DNA from 2 places in the Brenneria sp. L4-2C genome. Region 1 is predicted to be linked to the other one. Evidence: predicted binding sites of a transcription regulator. Region 1 holds the regulator's gene; the other holds the start of a gene.
What was found. Region 1 encodes PurR, which represses purine synthesis genes. Its sites were predicted from a motif close to CANGCAAACGTTTGCNTG; they were not measured.
Positions count from the first base shown of each region.

Region 2: the regulator PurR is predicted to act here: its motif matches at 3,521-3,538, upstream of tusA (sulfurtransferase TusA).

Region 1 covers NZ_JBEIAC010000001.1:10,565-17,858, forward strand. Annotated here, with positions in the region: gene ABRZ26_RS00080 (hypothetical protein) at 249-413, shown strand; tRNA gene ABRZ26_RS00085 (tRNA-Val) at 743-819, opposite strand; gene ABRZ26_RS00090 (MATE family efflux transporter) at 1,007-2,380, opposite strand; gene ABRZ26_RS00095 (riboflavin synthase subunit alpha) at 2,813-3,448, shown strand; gene cfa (cyclopropane fatty acyl phospholipid synthase) at 3,504-4,664, opposite strand; gene purR (HTH-type transcriptional repressor PurR) at 5,015-6,046, opposite strand; gene cydH (cytochrome bd-I oxidase subunit CydH) at 6,423-6,512, shown strand; gene ABRZ26_RS00115 (C40 family peptidase) at 6,605-7,294, opposite strand, start outside.
Region 2 covers NZ_JBEIAC010000021.1:53,275-60,568, forward strand. Annotated here, with positions in the region: gene fieF (CDF family cation-efflux transporter FieF) at 1-567, opposite strand, end outside; gene ABRZ26_RS21275 (sugar transporter) at 597-1,784, opposite strand; gene ABRZ26_RS21280 (DcrB family lipoprotein) at 1,972-2,538, opposite strand; gene ABRZ26_RS21285 (7-cyano-7-deazaguanine/7-aminomethyl-7-deazaguanine transporter) at 2,694-3,371, opposite strand; gene tusA (sulfurtransferase TusA) at 3,610-3,855, shown strand; gene ABRZ26_RS21295 (zinc/cadmium/mercury/lead-transporting ATPase) at 3,928-6,219, opposite strand; gene ABRZ26_RS21300 (lysoplasmalogenase) at 6,310-6,939, opposite strand; gene ABRZ26_RS21305 (DUF1820 family protein) at 7,186-7,294, shown strand, end outside.

The sequences.
Region 1 (7,294 bases):
CTGTACCCGGCAGAGCGCGCCGCGCACGACACCTCGATGGCGTTCCTCGGCACCACGCTGGGGCTGGTGTTGGGCGTGCCGCTGGTGACCTGGATCGAGGCCGTGGTGTCCTACGAGGCCTCGTTCTACTTCTGTGCCGTGGTGAATCTGGCGGCCGCAGCCGGGTTGTGGACCGTGCTTGTGCCCAGGCGCGAAGCCAGGATCCACGCACCGGGACAGACTCTGGCGATCCTGCGCAGACGGGCGGTATGGCTGTCGATCACTGCGGCGTGGTGCTGGGGGCGGCGGTCGGCGGCGGCTTCATCGACGCGGCAGGGATGCAGGGAACGGTTTGGAGCGGCTGGCTGTTTGCGGCGTTGGCGGTTTCTACGGTGCTGGCCAGGAAACCCTGGCGGGCAAGCGAGGCCGCATGAACGACGCTGCACTGGCAAAGTACACTGCGGATACCACGTGACTGCCCAGCCCGCTGGTCGGGGTTGAGCGGCGATGCGGCTGATGATGGCGGCGTTCTAATCGCAACTCCTGATTTTACGTCAGAGCTGGATTCTGGTTTCCAATAGCATCGGCTAACAGCAACAATCCGGACTCGAATTCTACCTCGTTTCCGACGGTCCAAAATTTGGACTTAAATTTGGACTTAAATGCATCGAATTTCGGTGGAATTCAGTGAAAGCCGCTAAAACGCTAAAGGGTGGTTTTATCTGTTATTTCAAAGACCTGTAGGCATTTTTGAAACAAGAAATGGTGCGTTCTAATGGACTCGAACCATCGACCCCCACCATGTCAAGGTGGTGCTCTAACCAACTGAGCTAAGAACGCATTCAGGAAAAGTTTTTAAAACTTGCTGTCTGCCTGACAACGGGAACGAATATTAACGGTCGCTCTTGTCGCTGGCAAGGGGGAAAATGCAAATTTGTGGCCCTGTACGGTGCGATTGCTGCGCTTCTATGCATTCCGCTGTTTTTTTCATCCGTTTTCGCCGTCCGTGGCGTGCGCCAGCGCGATATCAATGCGCTGATCGCGCTAAAATCAGCGCGGCCGGCTGGCGCTGAAGAAAACGAATGCGTGCGACCATCATGATGGCGGAGGCGGTTAAGCCGATGATGAACCCGCACCAGAATCCCGCCGGCCCCATGCGGGGAACGAGATAATCGGTCAACGCCAGCAGGTAGCCGCCGGGAAGCCCCAGTACCCAGTAGGAGACGAAGGTGATATAGAAGATCGAGCGGGTATCTTTATAACCGCGCAGCACGCCGCTGCCGATAACCTGTATGGCATCCGATATTTGATAGACGGCGGCCAGCAACATGAGTTGCGACGCCATTGCCACAACCACGGGCTCCTGATTGTACAGCCGGGCGATCGGTTCGCGCAGCAGGCCGGTGAACATCGCGGTGCAAAATGCCAGCGCCACGCCGCACATAATGCCGGTATAGGAGGCGATTCGCGCATTCTCGACCGACCCTTCGCCCAGACGATGGCCGACACGGATGGTGGTCGCGATACCAATAGAAAGCGGCAGCACGAACATCAGCGAGCTGAAGTTGAGCGCAATCTGGTGACCGGCGACATCAACCACGCCAAGCGGCAACACCAGTAGCGCCACCACGGCAAATAGCGTCACTTCAAACAGCAGCGCCAAAGCGATGGGCAAACCCAGGGTGAATAGCCGTTTCAGCACCGGCCAGTCGGGTTTGAATCCGGGCTGCTGTAGCTTGATGTCGCGCAGCCAGACGGCTCTTTTGCTATAGGCCGCCATCAGCAGAAACATGATCCAGTAAACGGAAGCGGTAGCGACGCCACAGCCGACCCCACCCAGCTCCGGCATACCGAATTTACCGTGAATCAGGATATAGTTGATCGGTATGTTGATTACTAAGCCGATGAAACCAATGATCATGCCGGGCAGGGTTTTTGACAGCCCTTCGTTTTGACCGCGTAAAACCTGATAAAAAAGATAGCCTGGCACGCCCCAAAGGAGCGCTTGCAGATAGCCGACGGCTTTTTCCACCAGCTCTGGCGAGTCGTCATTCATCAGTCGGATAATCCGCTCCCCTTGATGGAGGGCCAGCATGGTCAGCACGGAAACGATCAATGCCAGAAAGAAAGATTGTCGAATTTGATGTGCGATACGGTCTCGGCGGCCTGATCCATTTAACTGCGCCACAACCGGAATAAGCGCAATCAACAGACCATGCCCGAAAAGAATGGCCGGTAGCCAGATTGACGTGCCGACGGCGACGGCCGCCATATCCGTTGCGCTGTATGCGCCTGCCATGATGGTATCAACCACCCCCATGGAGGTCTGGGACACTTGCGCGATGATGACAGGGATCGCGAGCGCTGATAATTTACGCGCTTCTGACAGATACTTCTGCACAAACACCTACCTTGAATTGACGAACTTAGCGGGATGATTAAACGTGGATAAAAAACGCGCTGCTATCACGAATAGCAATAAGCGCCTCATTGTAACGGCTTGCCGGAAGTAAATCAGCTTGCGGGAAAATAAATTAATCAAAGGTTCAAGAATGGTTTAAATGCGAACCGGCGACGGCAATCAGGTTTGGTTTTCCTCTTAATATGGGGCAAACTGCATCATAGCCATTTATACCCGCCGTTTTTCAGGTTGCCGGTGTATTGACTGCTCTCGCTCACCCGCGGCGTTTATTTGCGTAAGCGTCTCGGCATTCGTTCGATGGCCGTCTGCCCGCACCTTGAATCTATTGGGTGAATATTAATCAGCAATGAGTTGTTACCCGTATCGCTTAGCACTCATTTCATCTACAGCATTCTTTGAGAGGCAAGCCGTATGTTTACCGGTATTGTTCATGGCACCGCGCCGGTGGTGTCTATTGATGAAAAAGTCAATTTTCGCACACACGTTCTTCAATTGCCGCCTGAGTTATTGCCGGGCTTGGTGCCTGGCGCTTCGGTGGCCAACAATGGTTGTTGTCTGACGGTAACGTCGGTCAATGGCGATCGCGTTAGTTTTGACCTGATGAAGGAAACGCTGCGGTTGACCAACCTGGGCGATATTACCGAAGGCGACAGCGTTAACCTTGAGCGGGCGGCCAAGTTTGGCGACGAGATCGGCGGACACGTTATGTCGGGTCATATCATCTGCACGGCGGAAGTGGTGAAGATCCTGGTGTCGGAGAACAACCATCAGATCTGGTTCCGCCTGGCGGACGAGTCGCTGATGAAGTATGTGTTGCATAAAGGTTTTATCGGCATTGACGGCATCAGTCTGACAGTCGGTGACGTCACCCGCAGCCGTTTCTGCGTTCATCTGATCCCCGAAACGCTAAATCGCACCACGCTGGGACAAAAGAAACTGGGGCAGCGGGTGAATATCGAAATCGACCCGCAAACTCAGGCCGTGGTGGATACGGTAGAACGGGTATTGGCCGACCGAGGAGTTAGCGAGCCGTCCAGCGAAGAATAAGCGCTCAACAAAAAACCGCTCGGCGTATTGCGCGGGCGGTTCGAGGGCCAAACGATTAACGCGGAACGCGTATCCCGCCTTCAACGCCTTCCTTACTGAAAAGTACCTGCCAGAGCTGAATATCCCGCGCGCGGAACGCGCCGGCGCAGGCATTCAGGTAGTAGCTGAACATCCGGCGGAAACGCGCGGAGTAACGGTCGGCAAGCGCGGGCCAATGCTGCTGGAAACGCTCGAACCAGGCCATCAGCGTGCGATCATAATCGGCGCCGAAATTGTGCCAGTCTTCCATCACCATATAGGGTTCGCTGGCGCGCGCGATATGCTGGACGGAGGGAATGCAACCGTTGGGGAATATGTATTTATCAATCCAGGGATCGACTTTAGAGTCGGTTTTTTGCGCGCCGATGGTGTGCAGTAAAAATAATCCGTCGGACTTAAGGTTCTTATTAACGACCTGAAAATAGGTCTTGTAATTCTTGGGACCCACGTGTTCAAACATGCCGACGGACACCACCCGATCGAATTGCAAATCCAAATCGCGATAGTCCTGTAATAAAATCTCGACGTCCAGACCCTGACAGCGTTGCTGGGCCAGTTTCTGCTGTTCTTTGGAAATGGTGACGCCGATGACGGACACGCCATAACGACGTGCGGCGAATTCGGATAGTCCGCCCCAACCGCAGCCAATGTCCAATAGCTTCATTCCTGGTTGCAACTGGAGTTTTTCGCAGATCATTTGCAGCTTGTCTTCCTGCGCCTGCTCCAGAGTGGTCGCCTGTTTCCAGTAGCCGCAGGAGTATTGCATGTAAGGATCCAGCATCAGCGAAAACAGGTCGTTGCCCAAATCGTAGTGCTCTTTGCCGACAATCCAGGCGCGTCTTTTGGATTGCAGATTGATCAGTCTTGCGGCGGCAACGCGCAAAATGTCTTTCATATGATGGGGGACTTTTTTATCCAGACCGGCGCGTAATATGCGGTGAAAGAACATATCCAGCCGTTCGCATTCCCACCATCCGTCCATGTAGCTTTCACCCAATCCTAATGAGCCTTCACGCAACACGCGTTTGAAAAAATCGGGATTTTTAATCTTTATATCAAAAGGGCGGGAGCCGTTGATTTTGATATCGGCCATGTCCAGCATTTCACGCACAATTTGAAACCAGGAGTTGCCATGGCTCTCCAGTCCTTCTACATCCTCTATACACGATGAACTCATAATTTCTCCCTACCTTGCCGCTCACGGTGAAAACTGCAAGGAAAGCATAGACAATTTTTTACCCATTATCGGCATCGGTGGGTATCACCCATCGTCTACCCTCTGAATAACAAGAGGAAAATGAAGAGAAAAAGCCGGTACGCAAATACGTAGAGGCACTCATCCTTAAAATAAACGCGCACATCCAATATGCGCTCACACTATATAAGGATAGTGAATAAAGAGATTAATATGGTTGTTGTCGTCGAATTGCTGATCAGTTTAGGACTGCTTCAGCCAGGGTACAAGCATAAATTGGCTGAAGCAGCGTAGCGGCTAGAGGGTATAGCGGCAGATAAATGCGTGGGTGCTCAGGAATAACGCCGGTAATCGCGGAATGGGCCATCGGCGACGGAACGACGTTCTATCAGCGAAGGATGAACCTCAATAACCTGGGCGTCTTCGCGCTTACTGGTAATTCGGTCCAAAAGCATCGATAAGGCCGATTGTCCCAACCGTTCTTTCGGCTGGTGGATGGTGGTCAGCGCCGGGGTGAAAAAACGGGCATGACGAACATTGTCGTAGCCAATGACCGAGATATCCTGGGGAACGTGTAGCCCCAGTTCGTCCGCCGCGCAGATAGCGCCCATGGCCATAATATCCCCGCCGCAGAAAACCGCCGTGGGACGATGTTTCTGCGCCAGAATCTGGTGCATCGCCTTATAGCCGGATTCGGGTTCAAAGTCGCCCCGTACGATCCATTCATCGTGAATCTGAATATCGGCGTCGTGCAGCGCTTTTAAAAAGCCAAGATAGCGTCCGCTGCCGGTATTGCGCTCAAGAATGCCATGAATGGCGCCGATTTCCCGGTGACCGCGTTCGATAAGATAACGGCCCGCCATATAACCGCCTTCAAACGCGTTATCAATAATGGTGTCGGTAAAATCGCTGTGAGCCTGTCCCCAATCCATCACCACCATCGGAATACTGCGATAGTCTTCCAGCATGGCAAGGAGTTCGGGCGGATATTCCGCGCACATCACCAGCAATCCGTCGACGCGCTTTTGCGCCAGCATGGAAAGGTAGGCGCGCTGTTTATCGATGTCGTTATGCGAATTACACAAAATCATCGTATAGCCTTTGGCGTAGCAACCGTTTTCAACGGCTTCAATGATTTCCGCAAAGTAGGGCGCTTCGCTGGAGGTCGCCAACAGACCGATAGTCCTTGTATTATTCACTTTAAGACTGCGGGCCACGGCGCTGGGCGAATAGTGTAATTCTTTGATGGCGGCCCTGACGGCGGCTTTGGTTTCTTCGGCGACGAAACGTGTTTTATTTATCACATGCGATACGGTTGTGGTCGAAACGCCTGCGCGCTTTGCCACATCTTTGATCGTTGCCATGTAAAAGTGACTCCTAACCGACTCATTACAGTCGTATATATATTGTTAATCGTTTGCCTGCGTTTAACGTTCTCTTTCCAGATAAAAAAACAGAATTTTAGAAGGAGAATGCCGAATGTTATACCTGAAGGGGCAAGGCGGACTTTCTCGACCAATACGCGGCGTGTCGTCAAACAGCGAATTTTGTCCGATTTGACAGAAAAGTGAAAGCAGTAATTTATATTATTAGTGATACGCCGCCCTCAGTTTTTTCGGGCAAACCCGGCAACAGCGGCTATTGTTATACAAGATGCCGCTTTAGCCCGATGTTGAATGCAAGGCGCTAAAGAGGGTCAATATTTTCTTCTGATAATTCTTATACGCAAAGGAGATACCGATGGATGCCGACCTGAAGATTTCGCTGCTGGCCACCGTTGGGGCGCTGTTGCTGGTTGTCGTATTCAGTTTTGCCGCCGTATTGAATTAATTGAAACCAAGCGTTCGTTTTCGCCATCCGATCGGGCGCGTTTTCAACGGAAAACGCGCCCGATTTCCTTCTGATCGTTTCGTCGTTGCGGCTTAGCGAATGGTTTGCGGGGTGACGACGCGACGCGCGCCGACATAATGATCCTGCCAGTAATCTTCGCTCAGTTTGCTGATGCGAATATCTGAACCGGTACGCGGCGACTGAATGAATTTCCCGTTACCCACATACACGCCGACATGGTCGGCCGCGCCGCGGTTATTGATACGGAAGAAAACCAAATCGCCGCTTTCCAGTTCGCTTTTCTTGATCGGGGCCGCGTCGCGCAAATGATACATCTCATTGGCGGTGCGGGGGATGGGGATTTTTACCACGTCCTTGTAGGCATAATAAACCAATCCGCTACAGTCGAATCCGGTAAAGGGCGATGCGCCGCCCCAATGATAGGGTTTACCCACTTGATCCATCAGCTTATTCATCGCGGTCAATTTGGCATGCTGGTAACGTTTCTTGTGCGCTTCGCTCAGCGTTAACGCTTTTTCCGTTCCGTCGCCATTTACACCAACTTTTACCTTGGCGCGCGAGGAGGCATAGCGGGCTTCATTTGCCAAATGCAATTTTTTGAGATTTTTCCTGACTAACGCCGGCGTGTCGCTTTTCGTGCGCGATGGGGTCGGCGCCTGTTTGTGCCTGGCGAGGTGGATGACTTTAACTTTTTTCGTGGCGGCGTTTGTTTTGCCGCTATCCGTTTTGGTTTTTTTTACTTTTGCCGCGCCGGACGCTTT
Region 2 (7,294 bases), on a different contig from region 1:
ATAAGCGCCGATGCCCAGCGCAAAAAGGGCATCGGCATGCGTCATCCCATACCAGCTCAATACCAATGCCGCCAAAATCGCCCCGTACATCAGCAGGTCGGACTGATAGTGCAGCATATCCGCCCGCACGGCCTGGCTATAGGTGTGCTTAACCACCCAACGCTGGAATGACACCAGCAACAACGTTGACGCCAGGGCGATAACCGTCACCCAGATCCCTATCTCCGGCGAACTTAGCGTATGAGGCGTCACCATATGCTGCAAACCCGTCAGAATAAGAAACAACGCGGAGCCGGCGATAAACATACTTTGCGCCAGCGCGGCCAGCGATTCGGCCTTCCCATGGCCAAAGGTATGCTTGGAATCCGCGGGCTGAAGCGAGTAGCGCACCACCAGAAGATTCACCAGCGACGCGCCGATATCAACCAGAGAATCCACCAATGACGCCAGCAGGCTCACCGAACCGGTATACCACCAGGCGAACAGCTTCATGACAAACAACAGGCACGCCACGGTCGTCGCCCCGATAGCCGCCAGGGTGACAAGACGCGTGTATTGCGAATTCATAACGCTCCTATTCAAACCCGAAACCACCTTTAATTGATGACGGTATTGTTTAAAACTAGAGCATAGCGCTTGAAGATCCAAACGCACCATCCCAACGCGATCACGCCTAAGGCCGCGCCGATGAAACCAATATCCGACAGGCTCATATGCGTAATCACCTGATTACCCAGCAGCGCGCCGCCGCCGATCCCCACATTGTAAATACCGGAAAAGAGGGACATGGCGACATCGGTCGCATCGGGCGCCAGCGTCATAACCTTGACCTGCATACTCAGCCCTATCGCCATAATCGCGATCCCCCAGACACAACATAACAGCGCCAACGCGATGTTATTGAAGGAAAGCGGCAATAACAGGATCAGGCACAGGGGCAATAGTCCGATAGCCGTGGTCAGGAAAGCGGTTGGATACTTACTGCTATAGCGGCTGAACAGCATGCTGCCGATAATCCCGGCGCCGCCGAATAACAGCAGCAGCGCGGTAATAAAACCGTCGCTCAGCATCGCCACCTTCTGTACAAAGGGTTCGATATAGCTGTAAGCGGTAAAATGCGCGGTGACGATCACCACCGTTAATCCGTAAACGCAAAGCAACGCCGGGCGTTTAAACAGCTCGGGTACGCTTTTTAACGAGCCGGCGTGAAGGCTGGGCAATACAGGCAGCAGCTTCATCATCACCAGCATCACCGCGCAAGCCACAATCCCGATAATCGAAAACGTGCTGCGCCAGCCTAAATACTGGCCGACCAATCGGCCTAACGGCAGGCCCAGCACCATCGCCAGCGCGGTGCCGGTCGCCAGCAAGCTCAGCGCCTGCGCTTTTCTGCCGTGAGGCGCCAGACGCACGGCCAGCGAGGCGGTGATCGACCAAAAAATCGCATGAGACAGCGCCACGCCGACACGGGCGATCACCAATACCCAAAAATTCCACGCCACGCCGGATAAAAAATTACTGGCGGCGAACAGAATAAAAACTTTAATTAATAACCCGCGCCGCTCCATCTTGCTGGAAAGCAACATAAACGGCAGCGACATCAGACCGACCACCCAGGCGTAGATGGTAATAATCAGCCCTACCTGGGCCTCGCTCATCGAAAAGCTGACGGCGATATCAGATAAGAGAGCGACAGGGACAAATTCGGCGGTGTTGAAAATGAATGCTGCCAGAGCAAGGCTGACAACTCGCAACCATGCGGTCGATCGGGGAGAACGAGTCATATGTTGATATCAAAAGTTAAAATGGAAGAATGCGAAAATCAGCTCAATGAGGGGATTACGCGAAGCCTTAAGATTGCTGGAAAATTATAACGCTCTGATGTCAAACTGTAATCAATAACCGATTATTTCCAACCCGCCGGGCCATACCCCGCAGCGGCATCAGCGCGCGGGGATCGTGGTCGTCTGACTATTTCAACTTCAAAGTGCGAATGATGTTTTCCGCATCGCTCTGGGCCTGCTGCTGGTCGCCGGCCGGCAGCGTAATTTGCAGGATCAGCAGCTTATCGTCCACTTTTCCCAGCACCACGGATGAATAGGCCTGCTGTCCGCTGCTGGTGATAATGCTGTCCAACTGCTGCATTTCCTTGCCATCCACCGCAATGGATTTGTTGGTCACCACCTGAAGGTTGGCATCGCGCTCACGTTGCTGATCTTCCAGACGTTTCGTCAACACCGGCAGCGCTTCCGTGGTGTTGTCGCCCAAAATCACGATCACCGCTTTTTGTCCGCTTTCGTTGGCGTAAACGTGCATATTGTTTGCCTGAGTACCCAGTTTACCGCTTTGATCGCTCATATCCGCAGGCAGGGTAAAGGCGATCTTGCCCGCCATCAGCTCGACAGCCACGCCCGCCGAGGCTTCCGCCGCCGGTTTATCCTGCGCTGGCGCCGCCGCGCTATCTTCCGTCTTGCCGTCACAGGCGGCAAGCATGACGACCAGCAGACTCATTCCGAGATATTTCACCACATTCGGCATAGGGTTCCCTTTCTTTTCGTTGGAACAGATTAAGACATTATCGCACGCTATTCTGTATGTAAAAACAAGCGGTTTGTTGTCACAAACCATAAATCCGGGCCTCTGGCGATGCCGTGTTTCGCCGCCGTCTGCGGGCGGCAAAGGCAAAACCGCGTTTAGCGGCGGTTCGCAACGGATAAGCCAGGCATGTCGAGCGGTTGCTCACTCAGACGCTTGAGCACCATATTCAGCATCACGCCATACATCGGCAGGAAGAAAAGCATGCTTATCAGCAGTTTGAAAGTGTAGTCCACCAGGGCGATTTCAATCCAATTGGCGGCCATAAAAGGATCGCTGCTGCGATAAAAGGCGATAAAGAAAAAGGCCAGCGTATCGCTGAAGTTGCCGAAGACGGTGGATGCCGCCGGGGCCACCCACCAGGCGTTGCGCTGCCGCAGCCGGTTGAAAACGTGTACATCCAGAATTTGCCCCAGCACGTACGCCATGAAACTGGCGCTGGCGATGCGGGCAACCACAATGTTTACCTGCCCCAACGCGCTGAACGATTGCCATGATCCCTGATAGAACAGCACGGAGACCAGATACGAAACCAGCAGCGCGGGCAACATCACGGTCAGAATGATGCGACGAGCCAGCGGCGCGCCGAAAATCCGTACGGTCAGGTCGGTCGCCAGAAAAATAAACGGAAAGGTGAAAGCCCCCCAGGTGGTATGAAAACCGAAAATCGATACCGGGAGCTGAACCAGATAATTACTGGAAGTAATGATCAGGATGTGAAATAACGAAAGCCATACCAGCGCCGTCAGCCGCTGTTGGGGAGTAAATCGATACATATATGTGACCTTTTTGGTTATTGGGGTGAGGGAACCCAAGAATCGTCTTGCCTTGCCCGCCATCCTTCTGGAACGCCGCGGGCGGCGGTTTTTTATTACGGCGCGGGCGCATGATACGCATTTACGCCGGCAATGCAATGGTTGTTTTTTGCGCAAACGTTGTCGTCGCTTGCGCCTGAAAATCCACGGCGTAAACTATGGCGGTTTTTTTATTACCCGCTAATCACAGAGAACGTTGATGACCGATCCTTTCGCCAATCCCGATAAAACCCTTGACGCACAGGGACTGCGCTGCCCCGAGCCCGTGATGATGGTGCGCAAGGCGGTACGCCAAATGGAAACCGGACAAACGCTGCTGATCCTGGCGGACGATCCGGCGACCACCCGCGATATTCCCGGATTCTGCCGTTATATGGAGCATCACCTGCTGGCGCAGGCAATCGAGCAATTGCCCTATCGCTATTTACTGCGCAAAGGGGGTTGATTCCCTGGCCGCGCGATGCAGCAGACGCGGCCCGCGTCATGACGCCCGTGGAGCCGGGCGTCAACCCGAGGATTAATCCCGCTTTTTCAGCAACCGCAGGGCGTTGGCCGTGACCAATGCCGTGGCGCCGGAATCCGCCAGCACCGCCAACCACAGACCGGTGATCCCCAGCACGCTGGTGATCAGAAACAGAGCCTTCAGCCCAAGCGCAATGGTAATATTCTGACGAATATTACGATGGGTGGCCCGCGATAGCCGGATCATCATGGCCAATCCATTCAGGCGGCTGTGGGTTAACGCGGCGTCCGCCGTCTCCAGCGCGACGTCGGTGCCGCTGCCCATCGCAATCCCTATCGTGGCCGCTTTCATGGCCGGGGCGTCGTTAATGCCGTCGCCCACCATCGCCGTGGGGTGCCGCTGATTAAGCTCGCTGACCGCAGCCACTTTATCCGCCGGCAGCAGACCGGCGCGATAATCGATGCCCAGATCGTTCGCTATCGCCGCCGCCGCCCGGGGATTATCGCCGGTCAGCATAATGCAGCGTATATTCAGCGCCCGTAATGCGTTCAGCGCGGCGCCGGCATCGTGACGTAATGTATCGCGCAACGCCAGCACGCCTATCACCAGGCGTTCTTCATGCACGACCACCACCGTTTTCCCTTCATTTTCCAACGCCGCGACGCGCTGACGCCAGTCGGCATCCAGCGTATCCGCCGGCAGCTTGGCCGGAGAACTAACCTGAAGGCGTTTGCCGGCAATCGTCCCCTCAACGCCGATGCCCGCCAGCGCGCGGCGATTATCCGCGACCGGTAAAAACGGACTCGCCGCCAGCGCCCGTTGCACGATGGCTTTCGCCAGCGGATGGTGTGAACCGGACTCTATCGCGGCGGTGCGCGCCAGCAGAGCGGCCTCGCTGACGCCCGCGGCGGGTAAAATATCCGTAACCTGCGGTTTTCCCTCGGTTAAGGTGCCGGTTTTATCAAACGCCACCGCGCGGATGCCGCCCAGCAGCTCCAGCGCAGCGCCGCCTTTGATTAGCGCGCCCTGACGGCTCGCCGCCGCCAGACCGGAGGTAATCGCCGCCGGGGTCGAGATCACCAGCGCGCAGGGGCAGCCAATGAGCAATAACGTCAGCCCGCGATAAATCCATTCCTGCCAGGGCTGGCCCAGCAATAACGGCGGGATCACGATAACCAGCAGCGACAGCAGCATGATGGCCGGCGTGTAGTAACGGCTGAAGCGATCGAGGAAACGCTCTATCGGCGCACGGCGCTCTTCCGCTTCTTCGATCAATTGCAGAATACGATCGATGGCGCTGTCACCCGGCTGCGACACCACGCGCAACCGCACATTGCGGTCGACGCACAGGCTGCCGGCCGCCACCATCTCGCCCGGTCCGCGCTCAACGGGCGCCGACTCTCCGGTTAATGCGCTCTCATCAAAACTGGCTTCCGCGGCGAGCAGTTCCGCATCGGCGGGCAGGCGGCCGCCGGGCGCCACCTCAATCACATCGCCGGGCGACAGACTGGCGACCGGCACGCTGAAACGCCGCTCATTGCGGATCACCGTGGCTTCTTCAGGGAGCAGCGCCATTAACGCGGTGACGCCGCGCCGCGCGCGATTGGCCGCATAGGATTCCAACTGCTCGCCCAGCATGAAAAGCAGCAGGACGAACGTGGCTTCAGCCGCCGCGCCAATCAGCAACGCCCCGATAGACGCCACGCTCATCAGCGTTTCAATCGCGAAAGGCGTACCGGAACGGATCAGCCGCGACGCTTTTTTCACTATCGGCACCAGACCCACGATGGTGGTGGCGATAAAAACGATTTGTCCGCCGGACGCATTCAGCAGGGAAAGTCCCCAGCTTGCCGTCGCCAGCAACGTAAAAAGGATCAGGAAACCATATTCATGGATAAAACGGCGTGAATCAGGAGAAAGAGGCGCTTGCGGGGCAAGATCATGCAAGGCGAAACCGACCTGTTGAACGGCGCTCTGCACCTGCGGACGGACATCATTGCGGGCGTCGACGACCAGTTTTTCGGTGGCGAACAGCACTTTGGCCTGTTCTATTCCGGTAACATTTCTTAGAGCATTTTCAATTTTTCGGGCGCAGCTGGGACAATCCATCCCGCTGATTTTCCAGCTAAAACGTTGGCATAGCGACGGTCTGTCGCCGTCGGGATCGTCCGAATCGGCGTTGTCGCTGCTTTCCGACGGGCTTTGATCCGCGCCCCGACCGGTATCGGCAACCGCGCCCGGCGCATGTTTTACGGCGCAACAGCTTTTTTGCGCGCGTGACGAATGAAGGGCGTGCTCATGGCAGCATGCTGACTTTTCAGCGCCGTGATGGTGATGAGAATGCATACCTTCCTCCTGTATTGATGATAGTGATTCTCATCGGAGACTTTACACCGTCATATCAGGCCGATCCAGCGTTTCGCACCCCCGCCGACGCTAAAAATAGAGGGAACGAACGATTAAGAAATGTCCGCCGAAATAGCACGCCGCCACAATGGCCTGATGGGCGCGAAAATTTATTCGGTAGTGGTGGATAAACCAGGCCGCGTGAGCGATAAACAGCAGCGCGGCGCCGGCCAGCAGAGAGAAGTTATAATCCGTGCCGAGGGCGAAATAACGTTCGCCGGCGACCCACACCATCACCGTCGTCATCAGGATAAACGCGCACGCCGGCCAACGCTGCGCCCCAAGACGGCTCCAGACGGTTACGATCAGAAGCGCCGCCAGAATGATCAGCGCCAACGCCAGCGGCCAGAAAAAGGTGAGTGTCGTCTGACTGGTGAAAAAACTGATGGTATAGAGCAGATGCGAAACAAAATAGGCGCCGAACGCATAAAGCAGGCGCTGTGTCGGCAGCAACATCAGCGTATCGGCCGCCAGCGTCGCCAATAACCCGACCACGATCAGGTAACCCGGCACGCTCAGCAGCGGCGTTTGCCAGGCCAACGCCAGCAATAATAACAAGGTAACGGGTTTAAACAGCCAGCGCTGCCAGACCGGACCACGGTAGCTGGCGTCAACGTATAACCAACCGGAAAAAAGCACGGCAATAAACGACCAAAGCATAGATTATCCTTATTCTGTAGTAGACAAGCCGGATCGAAGCCCGGAATCAGTTTTCGTTTTATGCGTATCCTGAGTAATAATCCGCTGCGGCATCCATAGCCTGATACCTTCAAGTGTAGGGGATCGGGGTAAGGATCAACAACATCAGGCGAGACAGATGCGCATACCGGTGCTTCATGCTATGTTATCGACCCGTTTGGACCGTGGATTGGCGCATGCAATTAGCTTGAAGGAGAATATGGTTGAATGAGCAATGAACCCGCACTTTATCGTATTCAGTTCATGAATAATGGTAAAAATTACCAGCTTTATGTGCGTGAATTGGTATCAAGCAATCTGTTTGGTTTTATTGAAA